Regions from separate parts of the Xanthobacter albus genome, predicted to be linked through region 2. Evidence: riboswitches for the same ligand, from Rfam matches in the RefSeq annotation. Region 2 holds a riboswitch; the other holds the start of a gene.
What was found. Region 2 has a riboswitch for thiamine pyrophosphate ahead of thiC (phosphomethylpyrimidine synthase ThiC). Riboswitches for the same ligand answer to the same signal wherever they lie in the genome.
Positions count from the first base shown of each region.

Region 1: linked by a shared signal. The riboswitch ahead of thiO (glycine oxidase ThiO) and the one ahead of thiC (phosphomethylpyrimidine synthase ThiC) in region 2 are both predicted to bind thiamine pyrophosphate.

Region 1 is NZ_CM195532.1:2,279,971-2,287,620, forward strand. Features, by position in the region: gene V5F75_RS10170 (thiamine phosphate synthase) at 1-358, opposite strand, end outside; gene V5F75_RS10175 (thiazole synthase) at 365-1,144, opposite strand; gene thiS (sulfur carrier protein ThiS) at 1,173-1,388, opposite strand; gene thiO (glycine oxidase ThiO) at 1,394-2,575, opposite strand; TPP riboswitch at 2,566-2,662, opposite strand; gene V5F75_RS10190 (Na/Pi cotransporter family protein) at 2,723-4,396, opposite strand; gene V5F75_RS10195 (M48 family metalloprotease) at 4,561-6,063, opposite strand; gene V5F75_RS10200 (thermonuclease family protein) at 6,060-6,989, opposite strand; gene V5F75_RS10205 (DUF938 domain-containing protein) at 7,171-7,650, shown strand, end outside.
Region 2 is NZ_CM195532.1:2,125,987-2,133,636, reverse strand. Features, by position in the region: gene V5F75_RS09475 (aldo/keto reductase) at 1-122, shown strand, start outside; gene V5F75_RS09470 (FUSC family protein) at 372-2,405, opposite strand; gene thiC (phosphomethylpyrimidine synthase ThiC) at 2,579-4,450, opposite strand; TPP riboswitch at 4,537-4,645, opposite strand; gene rfbC (dTDP-4-dehydrorhamnose 3,5-epimerase) at 4,790-5,350, shown strand; gene V5F75_RS09455 (AzlD domain-containing protein) at 5,403-5,750, opposite strand; gene V5F75_RS09450 (AzlC family ABC transporter permease) at 5,747-6,493, opposite strand; gene pabB (aminodeoxychorismate synthase component I) at 6,708-7,650, shown strand, end outside.

The DNA of each region.
Region 1 (7,650 bases), 150 kb from region 2:
GCGCGGCGTTGCTCCCGCCGGCATCCGCGAGCGTGTGGACGGAAAGGCCGATGAGGGCACGGGGGCCGAGCAGCGCCCGCGCGGCCGCCACGTCGCCGCCATCCGGCAGGTGCACCCCGTCCGCGCCCGCCGTCCGCGCCAGCTCCGGCGTGCCGTGGAGCGTCAGCCGGGCGGCGAATGGGGCGGCGGCGGCCCGCAGGCGGGCAAAGAGGGCGAGCTGTTCGGCCTCCGGCAGGTCCTTCTCGCGCAGGGAGATCCAGCGGCAGCCGCCCGCGCAGGCGGCGGCCACGAGCCCGGCGAGGTCGCCGCGCGCCTGCCGGCGGTCGGTGATGAGAAGCAGCGGCGGCGCCGGCAGCACGGCCGTTCAGCTTCCCACGAGGCCGAACTCGGGGCTGGACGCCTCCGCATGCAGCTTCCTGGGGATGCGCCCGGAGAGGCGCGCCAGACGCCCGCCCTCCACCGCGTGGCGGAAGGCGCGCGCCATGCGCACCGGATCGAGCGCTTTGGACACCGCCGTGTTGAGCAGCACCGCCGAGCAGCCCAGCTCCATGGCGAGCGCGGCGTCGGAGGCGGTGCCGATGCCGGCGTCCAGCACCACCGGCACCGGTGAGCGCGTGCAGATCAGTTCGATCATGTGCGGATTGGCGATGCCGAGGCCTGAGCCGATCATGGAGCCGAGGGGCATCACGGTGGCGGCTCCCAGGTCCGCCAGCTTCTGGCAGGTGACGGGATCGTCATTGCAATAGGGCAGCACCACGAAGCCGCGATTCACGAGATCCTCGGTGGCTTTGAGCAGCTCCTCCACATTGGGGTAGAGCAGCTCGCGGTCGCCGATCACCTCCAGCTTCACCCAGTCGGTCTCCAGCGCCTCGCGCGCCAGTTCGGCGGTGAGCACGGCGTCCTTGGCGGTCTGGCAGCCGGCGGTGTTGGGCAGGATGTGGACGCGGCCGGTGAGGAGGTCCGTCAGGCTCTCCTCATAGCCGCTGAGGCTGATGCGGCGGATGGAGGCGGTCGCCATCTCCGCGCCCGAGGCGGCGAGCGCGTCGAGGAACACCTTCTGGTTGGGATACCCCGCCGTGCCGAGGAATAGGCGCGACTGGAAGGTGCGCCCGGCGATGACGAGGGGATCGGCATTCGTGCTCATGGTCGTTCTCGTGTCCTGTCGCGCCGGCTCAGCCGCCCTGCTTGGCGGTGATGATCTCCACCGTGTCGCCGGCGGAAAGGCGGGTGTCGCCCCATGCGCGGCGCGGCACCACGGCGCCGTTGAGCGCCACGGCGATGCCCTTCTGCGCCGGGTCGAGCCCCTTGGCGCCGATGAGGTCGGCGATGGTGGCGGCCGGCAGGGCTTCGGCGGCGCCGTTCACGGTCAGCTCCAGGGGGGCCGTCATGGCTCTCACTCCGCCGCCGCGCGCGGCGCGAAGCGGCCGGCGCGGAAGGGGGCGGCCACCGAATTGAGGCGGCCTTCGAGCACGAAGTCGGCCACCACCTTGGCGGTCACGGCCAGCAGCAGGATGCCGTTGCGGTGGTGCCCGGTGGCATAGACCAGCCCGTCCACCTCCTCGGCCGGGCCGAGAATGGGCGCGTCGTCGCGGCTGCCGGGGCGGAAGCCCACCCATTGCTCGTGGATGGACAATTCCTCGATGGCCGGCAGCGCGCGCCATGCATAGGTGAGCAGGGCGAGCTGCCCGCCGGCCGTGAGGTCGGTGTCGAAGCCCTTCTCCTCCGTGGTGGCGCCCAGGATGAGGCGGCCGTCGCGGCGGGGGACGATGTAGGAATGGGGGGCCCAGATGACGTGGTTCACGAGCGGAGCCGCAGGGTCCATGCGCAGGGCCATCATCTGGCCCTTCACCGGGCGCACCGGCAGCGGCGCGGCGGGGGTGATGTCCACCCCCCGGCTCCAGGCGCCGGCGGCCAGGATGACCATGTCGGCGGCCTTCAGCTCGTCGCCCACCACCACGCCCATGGCCTTGCCGCTTTGGGTGGCGACCCGGCTGACGGGGCTGTTCTCGTGCAGCCGCGCGCCGGCGCGGGCGACGGCCGTGAGCAGGGCGGAAACCACCTTGCGGTTGTCCACCTGATGGTCCTCGGCGCTCAGGATGGCGCCGGAAAGCTGGCCGGCGAGGTGCGGTTCCAGGCGGCGCACGGCGGCGGCGCCGAGCCACTCCACCGGCAGGCCGAGGGAGGTCTGGAGCGCGAACAGGTGGCGCAGGCGGGCGGCGTCGTCGGCGGTGAGGCCGATGGTGAGGGTGCCCTCGGTGCGCAGGTCCACGCTGGTGCCCGATTCGGCCTCGAGCTCGGCCTCGAACTGCGGCCACAGGGCCTGGCTCAGGCGGTTGAGGGCGAGCAGCTCATCCTCGCCGGGCTCTGCCTCGGCGCACGCGGCCAGCATGCCGGCGGCCGCATGGCTGGCGCCGCGCCCGGCAACGCCGGCCTCGTAGATATCCACCGCGCAGCCGGCGCGCGCGAGGCGCCAGCCCAGCGAAAGGCCCATGACGCCGGCGCCCACGATGGCGACCCGCGGGCGCGCGGGGGATGTGGCGGAAGACGATGAAACAGGCGACAAGCTCTCGCTCATCGGCACCTCCCTACGCTGGCATGATCCAGACAGGTTCGATGGGTATGATCTCAGCCGCGTGCACGCGCGGCACCCCAGGCCGAGGCGCATTATCCACGGCCGGGCCCATATCGCAAGGTGGCTCAGGAGTTTTCGATGGGGCGCCCCTCAGCCCGGATGGGCGACGGCCTCGTCCGCAAGCCGGCTGGCCAGCAGCTCGCCGGAGCGCTCCAGTACCGGATAGGCCGCCGCCGCGACGATATGGGCGTTGATGAGCTTCAGGTCGCGGATGAGGTCCAGGTGCAGCGTGCTCGCCTCCGCGAGGTGCACGAGCCCCGAGCGCAGATGGTCGAAGTGGGTGCGGGTGGCGAGGCTCTCGCTGGCGCGGAAGGCCGCCTTCTCACCCGCCAGCAGCCGCGCCGCGCGCGGGTCGGCGGTGAGGAACAGGGAGGCGGCGAGCCGCACGTTGTCGGCGAGCCGGTTCAGCAGCATTTCCAGCTCACGCCGGCCCTCGGGTGAAAAGGAGAGGCCCCGCTTCAGCCTCTTCGCGGCATGCAGCAGAAGGTTGTGGTGCACCACGTCGCCCGCCTGCTCCATGTTGGTGGCGAAGGTGAGGATTTCGTCCACCCGCGCCCGGTCGGTTTCGGTGAGCTCGGCCGGGTCGATGGCGGTGAGATAGGTTTTGATCTCGCGGTTGAGCCGGTCGAGGATGTCGTCCATGCCCTGGGTCTCGGCCAGCCGCCTGCGGTCGCCGGAGATGAGGGCCTCGCGCGCGCTCGCCAGCATGTCGCCCACCGTGTCGGCGAGCCGCATGGCCTCCCGCGCCGCCGCGCCCACGGCCACGATGGGCGTCTCGCGCGCGGCGGGCTCCAGATAGATGGGTCGGCTCGGGTCGGCCGGGTCCTCGCGGTCGGGATAAAGGCGGCGGAGCAGCTTCGAGAAGGGCGAGAGCAGCGGCAGGAAGGCCGCCGCCGTCACCAGGTTGAACAGGGTGTGGAAGTCCGCGGCCGCCCGGCCCGGATCGCTCTGCATGGTCACCATGAAGCGGCCGATGGGCTCGATGAAGGCGAGGGCGAGCGCCACCCCCAGTGCCCGGTTGATGAGATTGCCCCAGGGCAGGCGGCGGGCGGCGGGGTCGCTTCCGCCCGCCGCTTCCAGCGCCGGTGCCAGGGCGCTGCCGAGATTGGCGCCGAGGATGAGCGCGAAGGCGGCATTGGGCGGCACGACGCCCTGGCTCGCCAGCGACATGACGATGAGCACCACGGCCACCGAGGAGTGCACCGCCCAGGTGAGGGCGGCCGCCAGGATCACGTCCAGCATGGGCACGGTCGCCACCTGCCCCAGCAGCATGCGCAGGGATGGTGCATCCTCCAGCGGCCGCATCAGCTCCACGAGCTGGTGCAGGGCGATGAGGATGAGGCCGAGACCGATGACGGCCTGCCCGAGGTCGTGGGCGGCGGAGCCGCGCTGCGTGCGGAACATGATGAGGCCCGCCAGCACCAGCCCCGGCGCGGCGGCGGCGACATCGAAGGAGAGCACCTGCACGATCAGCGTGGTGCCCACATTGGCCCCCAGCATGGCGGCGAGCGCGGGAACCAGATCGACGAACCCCGCGGCGGCGAAGCCGGAGACCATGAAGGCGGTGGCGGTGCTGCTCTGGAGCAGGGCGGTGATGGCGAGCCCGGCCGCGAACCCCTGCCAGCGGTTGCGCAATGCCCGCGCCAGCACCGCCTTCAGCCGCGGCCCCAGGGCCTGCTCCACGGCGCTGCGCACCATGTGCGTGCCCCACAGCAGCAAGGCCGCGTAGCCGGCGAGATCGATCAGCGTGACGGAAAAGGTCATGGCCACCCCTTCCTCAAGTTCATCCCGACGCGGCTCGAAGGCGCTCTTTCGGTGCCGGCGGACGGCGGAGGCCGGCGCGACGAAACGCCGGAATCTCCGTCATTATGATTTGCCGGCTATCAGATTACGCCCATTTCGCTGCGGTGCAACATGCACCCGCGGGCTCACTCGGCGATGATCTTGACCTTGTCGCCGTATTTCAGCTTGGCGTTGGCATCGAGGCCGTTGAGCGTCAGGAAGCGCTCCAGGTGGCGGTCGGGCACCTGCATGCGGGTGGCGATCTTGTCGGGCGTGTCGCCGAAGCCCACCGTGACCAGCCGCAGGCGCAGCGGCTTCACCGTCTCCGCCTCGCCGGAGGAGACGCGCCGGAAGGTGCTGGCGGCGGCGCGGAAGCGCTGGTCCAGCTCGGGCGTCAGCTCGCGGGCGGCGAAGATGAGGCGATAGACATCCGAGCCGAAGCGGATGGCGAACATGCGGAACGACCACTGGTCGCCGCGCGCGATGGCGGTGGCGGCGGAAAAGCCGTTCACGCTCAGGGTCTCGACCGTGTTGATCTCCACCCCGTCGATCCAGCCCGAGGAGAGATATTGCGCCAGCGACTGGTCGGGGCTCACGCGCACGGCGTCGAGCCGCAGCGCCTCGCGCCCGGAGCCGGTGGCGCCCAGCACCGCCTGGGAGGTGTTCTCCAGCGAGAAGCCCTCGGGCGCGGTGAAGGTGAAGCCGAGCTTGGGGTGGAAGAACTTGCGCCCGCGCACGAAGCCTTCCTTGGGGTCGTCGCCATAGACCATGCCGTCGATGGCCGAGAGATAGGCGCTGCGGTCGCGCTCGCCGTTGCCGGGAACGGCATACTGGCGCGCGTTGGCGATGGCGATGGAGATGCGCTCGGGCGTGGCCGGATGGGAGGAGAGGAAATCCATCTCCGGCGGCGTGGCGGAGCCGCCGAGCGCGGTGGAGCGCATCTCGGAGGATCGGCCCATGTCGGTGAGGAAGCGCGAGGCGCCGTAGGGGTCGAACCCCGCGCGCGAGGCGATGCCGACGCCGATGGCGTCCGCTTCAAGCTCCTGCCCGCGGGAGAAGGAGGCGAGGGTGCGCTGGCTCTTCTGCATGGCGAGCGCCCCGAGGTCTGGGTCGTTCACCACGTCGGAGATGACGCGGCTCACCAGCACCGCCTGCTTCACCTGGTCCTCGCGGATATTGGCGTGGCGGGCGATGACGTGCGCCATCTCGTGCGCCAGCACCGAGGACATCTCGGAGGTGTCGTTGGCGAGCGCCAGCAGCCCGCGTGTGACATAAAGGGAGCCGTCGGGCAGGGCGAAGGCATTCACGGCCGGCGAGTTCAGCACCGTGACGCGGTATTTCAGGTCCGGCCGCTCGGAGGCCGCCACCAGCCGCTCCACCACCTGCTGGATGAGGGCCTTCAGCTCGGGATCGTTGTAGGCGCCGCCATAGCTGGCCACGAGCCGCTCGTGCTCGCGCCGCTGGGTGGGGGACATGTCGGCGAACTCGGAGGCCTGCGCGCCGGAAAGGGGCATGCTCGCCTGGTCGAGCTCGGCCGTGGAGCAGCCGGCCAGCAGCAGCGCAAGAAAAACGACGCCCGCCCGCAGCCCACGCCGCGGCGCATCACGCCGGAGCACGCTCGCGTTTCGGGCCTCAGCGCTCAACTTCACTCCTCGCTTCCCGCTCGCTCGCCGAGCCGCTCGATGCCGGCTGGAGACCGGACCATGATCGCCGGGCCGCCCTGTTCCCGCACCACGCCGCGCACGCGTACCCGCTCGCCCCGCAAGGTGTCGGGATCGTGGCCGGAGCCTGCGCCATGCCCGAAGATTATGGCGAAATCCCCGGTCGGCACGAGCACGGTGAAATCCCGTCGCCAGATCTCACCAAAATTCAGATAGGTCGTTTCACGCCGTCCGCCAACCGCCTTGATGCGTCCTTCCGCTACGGCATGAAGCCCGAGGCGGCGCCCCATCTCCTCCTCGTTTCCCGCCGGGGCGATGGCACCCGGCCGCGCCCACAGGCCGCGCCGCGCCGCGCGCGCCGCGTGCTCGTCCGCGACCAGAGACGGCGCGCACGCGCCGTCAGCGCTGGCATAAGCAGCGCCGGCCGCTACCAGGCGGGCGGCGATGTCGGCCCCCGCGCCATCGGCGCCGGTCATCCGCGCCGCACCCGTCAGGCGGCCATGCCGGTCCGTGCCGACGCGCGAAAACGTGATCTCCCGTCCGCCCACGGCGTCCGTCGTAGCGCGGGCCGCGGCTTCGGCGAGCCCGTTGACCGGCTCCAGGCGCGTGGGCAGGACGATGCCGTCCGGAACGAAGCGCCGGCCGTCCTGGAGCAGCAGGCTGCCGTCCGGCGCCATGCCGACGATGCGGGCGGAAGGCCCGGAGCTCGATTCCCCGGCGGCGCAGACGGGCCGCTTCGCCGCGGCCGCATTCGCGCCGGGGGCAAGCAAAGGCCCTGCCGCCAGCGCGCCGAGCACGCTCGCGGCGATGCGCGCGGCCTTGGCGGCCCCTCGCGCGCGCGGCGCGGCGCGCTCCGGCCGTGTCCTTCCCGCGTGCGCGCCGCCCGACGTCGCATTCGAAAGAGCCTGTGGCATAGCCAAAGGCTACCGCAATCCGGTGCGCCATTGAAGGCACGTGCCGCTGCCGGCCGTTCACCCTTTCTTACGCAGCGTTGCCGCTTCCGCGCGGTTGAGGCGGGCGGCCGCCTCGGGCACCATGCCCCGGCGGTTCGCCTCGTCGCGAGCCGCAGCGCGAGGGAGGCATTGCGTGTCCGGCATCGAAACTCAGGCCCGCCTGTCCGCGCCTTCGGCGGCGCGCAACCGAGAGCCCATCCGCGCCGTGCTGAGCCCGCTGCTTTCGCCCGGCGCGCGGGTGCTGGAGGTGGCTTCGGGTTCCGGCGAGCACGCGGTGCACATGGCGCGGGCGCGGCCGGACCTGACGTGGCAGCCCTCCGATCCCTCGCCGGAAGCGCGGGCCTCCATCGCCGCCTGGATCACGGCGGAGGGCCTCGCCAACGTGCGCGCCCCCCTCGCCCTCGATGCCAGCGCGGCCGAATGGCCGGTGGAGGGGGTGGAGGCGGTGGTGTGCATCAACATGCTCCACATCAGCCCCTGGGCGGCCACCGAGGGGCTGATACGCGGCGCCGCCCGTCTCCTGCCGCCGGGCGGCCTGCTCTATGTCTACGGTGCCTTCCACCGCGCCGGCCTGCCCACCGTGGAGAGCAACGCGGCCTTCGACGCGGACCTGCGCCGGCGC
Region 2 (7,650 bases):
GTTTCCACATCGACGCCGGAACGAATGCGGAGATCGACGCCATCCTGGCGCGGACGGTGAGCGATCCCGTCTCCCCCGCCTTCATGGCCCCGCCCGCCAAGCGGCCCGCCGACGCCGCCTGACCCGGCCGGCGGCCACGACGCCGACAGCGTGCCACCCGCCCCGTGGCAGGTGGCGCGCGGCACGCATCGCCGACGTTTCGTGAAAGGTCACGTCCCGTCCGGGCGGGAAAAATGGCTCCGACGGGGGGCGGGCGGGCCCCAGGGCGACGGCATCCCATGCCCCATGGGCTGCGCGCATGGGTTGCGCGGCTGCCAATGGACAGGCGCCGCCACGACACGGGTGGCGGCCTCCCATCCGCTGCTCGCGGCTCAGTGCGTCCCGTCTTCTGAAAACGGCGGCGTGCCTTCGCTGGAGCTGCATGACTTCAGCGCGAGCAGCGGAGTGCCGCCGGGGGCATGCGGGAAGCCATCGGGCTGTTGCAGGCGCGCCATGTGGGCGAGTTCGTCCATGATGCCGCGCGCGAGGGCGGAAAGCTCGGGCGCGACCGGCATCGACGGCGGGGCCATGGCGTCCCGCTCGTCCGGCGTCGCGGCGATGTAGAGCGCGAGCGCACGCAATGCCGCCGCGTCCTCTGGCGCGACCTTCCGGCCGGGCCGCGCGGAATGGGTGGTGATGCGGTCGCACACCCGCTCCGCCCCGGCGACGAGGGGAAACCAGGCGCCGGCCTCGGTGCAGGCGGGCGGCGGCTCCATCATGGCGATGCGCAGGGTCGCGCGCATGTCCGCGAGGCGGCCGTAGGCGCGGCGGCGATGCTCGGAGAGGTCCCTCCCCGAGCCGGGCCCCACGCCGCAGGCGGCCAGGAGATATTCGCCCAGCATGCCCTTCGCCTCATGGAAGCGCGTGGCAAGGTGGCCCTGGCGCGAGCGCGGCCACAGGAAATAGCCGAACACCAGCACGATGGCGCCGCCGATGAAGGTGTCGACGATGCGCTGGACCGCATAGTCCATGTTGCGCGGACCGGGCTCGATGATGTCCACCAGCAGCAACACCAGCGGCGCCAGCACCACCGCCTGTAGCACGTAGGAGCGGCGCATGGCCCAGGGCAGCACCGCCGACAGCGCGGCGATGACGAGAACAACCGACTCCCCCTTGGGCAGAAGAACGAGCGCCGCCGCGCCAAGCCCCGCGCCGCCGATGGTGCCCACGCAGCGCAGCACCGCCCGCGCGAACACCGAGCCGAGATCGGGCTTCATGACGAGACTGACGGTGAGCGGAATCCAGAACCAGTGGTTCTGCCGGTCCAGCCAGTGGGCCGCATAGGCAAGGCCCATGCACAGGCCGAGCGCGAGCGCGGCGCGCACATTCTCCCCTCCGGGCGCGAGGCGATCGAGGAAGAGGCGCAACCCTCCGCTAGCCGGCGGCTCCGCGCGCTCCGGCGCCTGCGCTTGCGGCCCCGCGCGCAGGGCGGCGGCGGTGCCGCGCACGGCCGCGGTGAGCGGATCGCGCAGGCCGTCCGACGAAGGTCCCTCCGGCAAGTCGCCGTGAGCTTCCGCCCTGGCGAGCGCGTCGAGCCGCGCTGCCGCCGCCTGCAGCGCCTCGGCATCTTCCGACGACAGCAGCGCCGCGAACAGACCGTCGCAGGCCTGCACGAGGGCCGCGAGGTCGTCCGCCTCACCGTGGTGGCCGCCGCTGGAGGCGCGCGCCTCCAGCATCAGGCCGGCGAGGGTGGAGAGCGCATCCGTCACCTTCCGGCGGGCGGCCTCAAAGGGGGTGCCGGGCTCTTGCACGCGCGCCCGCGCGAGGCCCGCCAGCGCCGAGATGAGGACCGTCTTCGCCTGCCGCTGGGGCCGGCGGGGAAACAGCAGCGCCTCCACCGCCAGCACCGCCATGTAGAAGGCCATGCCGGCGATGTAGAGCACGCTCAACCACCAATAGGGCCCGATGCCGGGCACGCCGATGGCGATGGAGGCGAGCAGCAGCGCCTGCATGGTGCCGATGGACCAGATGGCGCCATAGCCGCTGAGCAGCCCGCCCGCGAAGCCCGCCACCGCCATGGCCGCCACCGTGACGCCCCAGGGCAGGCCTGCGAGGTAGCCGGCCAGATAGCCGAGGCAACCGATGAGGCCCGAGAGGGCAAGGCGGCGGAACACGGAGCGGTAGGTGCCTTCCGGCTCCCCGGCCGCCATCATCAGCGTGCCCATGGAAATCCACATGCCGGTGATGATGTCGCCGCAGGCATAGCCCACGGAAAAGGGCACGCCGATGCAGAAGGCGGCGCGGATGGCCCGGCCCCAGGGCCAGGGCGCGGGCTTCAGCCGCGCCAGCTCCCGCAGCCAGGCATTGGGATGGGAAAAGCCGCCCTCCGGCGCGGACGCCCGCGCCGCCGCTTGATCCACGCTCATTCCAGCTCCCCGCATGGCGGCGGGCACGCGCCTCGGCCCATGCCCGCCGGAGTGCGGCCGAGGTTATATGAAACCGCGGGCTCTGTCGTGGCGCTGCGGAAGGTGCGGCTCCGTGAAAAAGGGCCCCGGCCGGAACGCGCCGGCCGTGGCCCTCATGCTTCGGCGCGGAGGGATTACTCCGCCGCGCTCACATAGAGCTTGCCGCCCTCGGCCAGGAACTCCTGCGACTTCTGGCGCATGCCCTCGGCCGCCGCCTCAGCGGTGAGGCCGCCGTCCGCCCCCTCCATCAGCTTGGCCTCGGCGCGCAGCTCCTGGGTGATCTTCATGGAGCAGAACTTCGGCCCGCACATGGAGCAGAAGTGCGCCACCTTGTGGGCGTCCTTGGGCAGGGTCTCGTCGTGGAACTTCTGCGCCGTGTCGGGGTCGAGACCCAGATGGAACTGGTCCTGCCAGCGGAAGTCGAAGCGCGCCCGGCTCACGGCATCGTCGCGGATCTGCGCGGCGGGGTGGCCCTTGGCGAGGTCGGCGGCGTGGGCGGCGATCTTGTAGGTGATGACGCCGGTCTTCACGTCGTCGCGGCCGGGCAGGCCCAGGTGCTCCTTGGGCGTCACGTAGCAGAGCATGGCGCAGCCGAACCAGCCGATCATGGCCGCGCCGATGCCGGAGGTGATGTGGTCGTAGCCGGGCGCGATGTCGGTGGTGAGCGGGCCGAGCGTGTAGAACGGCGCCTCGCCGCAGGCCTTGAGCTGCTTGTCCATGTTGGCCTTGATCTTGTGCATGGGCACGTGGCCCGGCCCCTCGATCATGACCTGGCAACCCTTCTGCCACGCGATGTTGGCGAGCTCGCCCAGGGTTTCCAGCTCGGCGAACTGGGCGGCGTCGTTGGCATCGGCGATGGAGCCGGGGCGCAGGCCGTCGCCCAGCGAGAAGGAAACGTCATAGGCCCGCATGATGTCGCAGATCTCGTCGAACCGCTCGTAGAGGAACGATTCGCGATGCCCCGCGAGGCACCAGCGCGCCATGATGGAGCCGCCGCGGCTGACGATGCCGGTGGTGCGCCGCGCGGTGAGCGGCACATAGGCCAGCCGCACGCCGGCATGGATGGTGAAATAGTCGATGCCCTGCTCGGCCTGCTCGATGAGCGTATCCTTGAACACCTCCCAGTCGAGCTTGAGCGGGTCGCCGCCCACCTTCTCCAGCGCCTGGTAGATCGGGACGGTGCCGATCGGCACCGGCGAGTTGCGCACGATCCAGGAACGGATGTTGTGGATGTTGCGCCCGGTGGAGAGGTCCATCACCGTATCGGCGCCCCAGCGGATGGCCCACACCATCTTCTCCACCTCGTCGGCGGCGGACGAGGTGACGGCCGAATTGCCGATGTTGGCGTTGATCTTCACCAGGAAGTTGCGGCCGATGACCATCGGCTCCAGCTCGGTGTGGTTGATGTTCGCCGGGATGATGGCACGCCCCCGCGCGATCTCGGACCGCACGAACTCGGGCGTGATGAAGGGCGGGATCTCCGCGCCGAAGCTCTCGCCGTCGGCGAGCGCCTCCGCGGCGCCCTCCACCGCCTCGGCGCGGCCGAGGTTCTCGCGGGCGGCCGCGAACACCATCTCCTGCGTGATGATGCCGGCGCGGGCGAACTCGTACTGGGTCGCCATCTGGCCGGGGGCGGCGCGGCGGATGGTGCGCTCGGCGGGGCAGGCCGCCACCAGCCGGTCGCCGGCAAAGCCGTTGTCCTCCGGCTTCACCTCGCGCGGGACGACGGCCTCGAAGCCGCGCCCGGCCACCCACGCCTCGCGCTGGCCCCGGATACCGGCGTCGAGGTCCACGGTGGGGGCGCATTCGGTGTAGAGGCCTGAGGAATCATAGACATGCACCGGCGGCTCGGCCGGGTCGGACAGCACGATCTCCCGCACCGGCACGCTCATGCCGGCCTGGCCGGGGACATCGATATAGACCTTGCGGGAGCCCACGATGGGGCCGGTGGTGACGGTCTTGGGACCGCCCGTGCTCATCTTGCTGGGATCGACGGCTGTGTTCATGGCGCATCCTCTCTGGCACACGAGCGATCCGAACTCGCCTGGGGCAGATTGGGTGCGGCTTCCGCCTGACCGCGACCGCGCATGCGCGTGCCGCAGGTTCCCGTCCCTCCGCCGGTATGAGCCGGATCAGGTTCAAGGGTCAGGGCGGCGCGCCCACTCTCAGCCCCCGCTCTCGGGGCCCCCCTCGGAACGATGCGACTGTCCGCGTCCGGCGCGCCTTTGTCAATCCGCGCCCTGCGGCAGGCGGGCGCAGAGCCCCGCCGACACGCGCCGGCCGTTGGGCTATACAGGCGCCACGAGTCGGTCGACCCGTCCCGCGCTCATCTTCAGGACCCTCCCATGGACGTGCAGACTTTCGATGTGCCCGACGTGAAGCTGGTGACGCCGAAGCGCTTCGGCGACAGCCGCGGCTTCTTCACCGAGACCTGGAGCGACCGGGTGTTCCGCGCCGAGGTGGCCGACATGGGCTTCGTGCAGGACAACCACTCCCTCTCGGCGCCTCGGGGCACCCTGCGCGGCCTGCACTACCAGAAGCCGCCCACCGCCCAGGGCAAGCTGGTGCGCGTGGTGCGCGGCGCCATCTTCGACGTGGCCGTGGACATCCGCCACGGCTCGCCCACCTTCGGCCGCCACGTGGCGGTGACGCTGGATGCCGCCACCGGCGCCCAGCTCTGGGTGCCGCCGGGCTTCCTCCACGGCTTCTGCACGCTGGAGGACGATTGCGAGGTGGTCTACAAGGTCACCGAATATTACAGCCCCGCCGATGACGGCGGCGTGGCCTTCGACGACCCCGACATCGGCATCGCCTGGCCGGTGCCCGCGGCGGAGCTGGTGCTCTCCGACAAGGACCGCAAGCACCCGCGCCTCAAGGACCTGCCGGCCTTTTTCAGCTACCGCTGAGCCCCTCCGGGGCGCGGATGCTTCAGCCATCCGCGCCCCGCAGCGCAGGGGGTCAGCTGGCGAACAGGAGAATGCCGGCACCGAGCAGCAGCTCGCCCACCAGCACCCCGGCGAATACCGAGCGCCGCAGCAGCGCGAAGCCCGCGACGCCGCCCGCCACCGCCCCGAGCCGCACCAGCAGCGGCACCGCCAGCAGCGGCCCGGCGGGCACGAACAGCAGCCGCGCGATCACCGCCGCCAGCAGCGCCGTCGCCACCGCCTTCACCCAGTGGAACACCTCGCTGCCCGCCTCCACCCGCCGGCCGGCGAGCACCGCGAGCGAGCGCCACACCTCCGTGGGCAGGAAGCCCACCAGCACGACGATGAGCACCGCCGCGCCTTCCGTCAGCGCCGCGCTCATGCCCGCCTCCGATGCCGGCGCCCGGCCATGTAGGCGAGCGTGCCGCCGCCCACCCCCGCGATCAGCAGGTCCAGCCCGCCGTCGAGCCCGGTGACAAAGGGCATGATGATGAAGCCGGCGCCGAGCGCCAGCCACTCCGTGAGCGAAGAGGCATTGCGCACCATGAGCACGGAGAAGGACAGCGGCGTGAGGAACAGGAGCATGCCCGCGAGCGGGCCCGAGAGGCTGCCGGCCATGAGATAGCCCACCACCGTGCCGGCCATGCTCACGCTCACCAGCGTGTTGGCGAGGCCGAGGGTGAAGGGCACCCGCGCCTCTCCCGGCAGGTGCGGCAGCAGGCGCAGCCCCTCCACCCACAGCGTCATCGCCACATAGTGGGCGCACAGCAGCTCGATCAGCATGCTGCGGCGCGGGCCGCGCATGTAGGGGGCCACCGAGACCACCATGGGCAGAAGCCGCATGGAGGAGAGCGTGACGGCGAAGGCGAGGGCCGGCAGCGCCGAGCCGGCGGCGAGGCCACCCACCAGGATCACCTGCGCCGGCAGCGCCCACACCAGCAGCGTGGAAAGCACCCCCGCCCCGAGCGGAAAGGCGAGCCCCTGCAGCAGCGCGCCGAAGCCGGTGTAGCTGGCGAACAGCACCAGGGCCGGCACGGAGATGCCGTGGCGCGCGCCCTGGAGCGCCCAGCCCAGGGTGGAGCGGAGGGGCGGCGGTGCGGGGTCGGGAGGGGGCCGGTGGGACATGGAAAGGCCGTGCAGGAGTCTTCACTGGTGTTGGTAAGGTCGCCATACCATTTGCGCGGGGGATGCGACAGGCCCGCGCGTCACGGCGCCCGCGCGGGCGCCTTTCCCGCACGGGCGGTGTAATGTAGGCAGGACCGGCGGCGCGCGAAACGATTGCAGCGCCGCCGCCGCGACGTCATCCTCCCTGCGCCTGCTCCGAATCGGTCGCCTGCCCGTGCTTCGCATCGACATTCCGTATCGCGACCCGTTCGCCGTCTTCCACGCCTTCGCCGACGCGCCCTTCTGCGCCTTCCTGGATAGCGCCGCCGCCGGTGATCCCCGCGCGCGCTTCTCCTACGTCTGCGCCGATCCGTTCCGCGTCGTCACCGCCGACGGGGCGGGCACGAAGGTGGACGGGCGGGAGGTGGCGGGCGCCCCGTTCCAGGTGCTCGCCCGCGCGCTCGCCGACCATGCGGATGCGCCGGCCCCGCGCACGGAAAATAGCGCCATGCCCTTCACCGGCGGCGCTGTGGGCTTCCTGGGCTACGATCTCGGCCGCCATCTGGAACGCCTGCCCGCCCCCCGCGCGGGGCGGCCCCCGGTGCCGGAAATGGCCATGGGCCTTTACGATGTCGTGCTCGCCTTCGACCATGCCGAAAGGCGCGCCTGCCTCTTCTCCTCCGGCCTGCCGGAGACCGATCCCGCCGCGCGCCGGCGACGCGCCGAGGCGCGGGCGGCCGAAGTGCTCGACCGTCTCGCTTCCGCCCCCGCCGCGGCGCCGGCACCGGACTGGACCGTGACCGGCCGCTTCGCGCCCGACCAGCCGCGCGCCGCGGTGGAAGCCTCGGTGGCGCGGGTGATCGAGTACATCCGCGCCGGAGACATCTTCCAGGCCAACCTGACCCAGCAGATGCGCGCGCCCCTGCCGGCGGGGCTCACGGACCTTCAGCTCTATGCCCGGCTGCGGGCGGTGAGCCCCACGCCGTTCGCGGCCTTCCTGCGCTGCGGGCCGGAGCTTGCGGTGCTCAGTGCCTCGCCCGAGCGCTTCCTCAGCCTCGATGCGGACGGGCGCGTGGAGACCCGCCCCATCAAGGGCACCCGCCGCCGCGCCGCCGACCCGGCCGCCGACGCCGCACTGGCCGCCGCGCTTCTCGCCTCGGTGAAAGACCGGGCGGAAA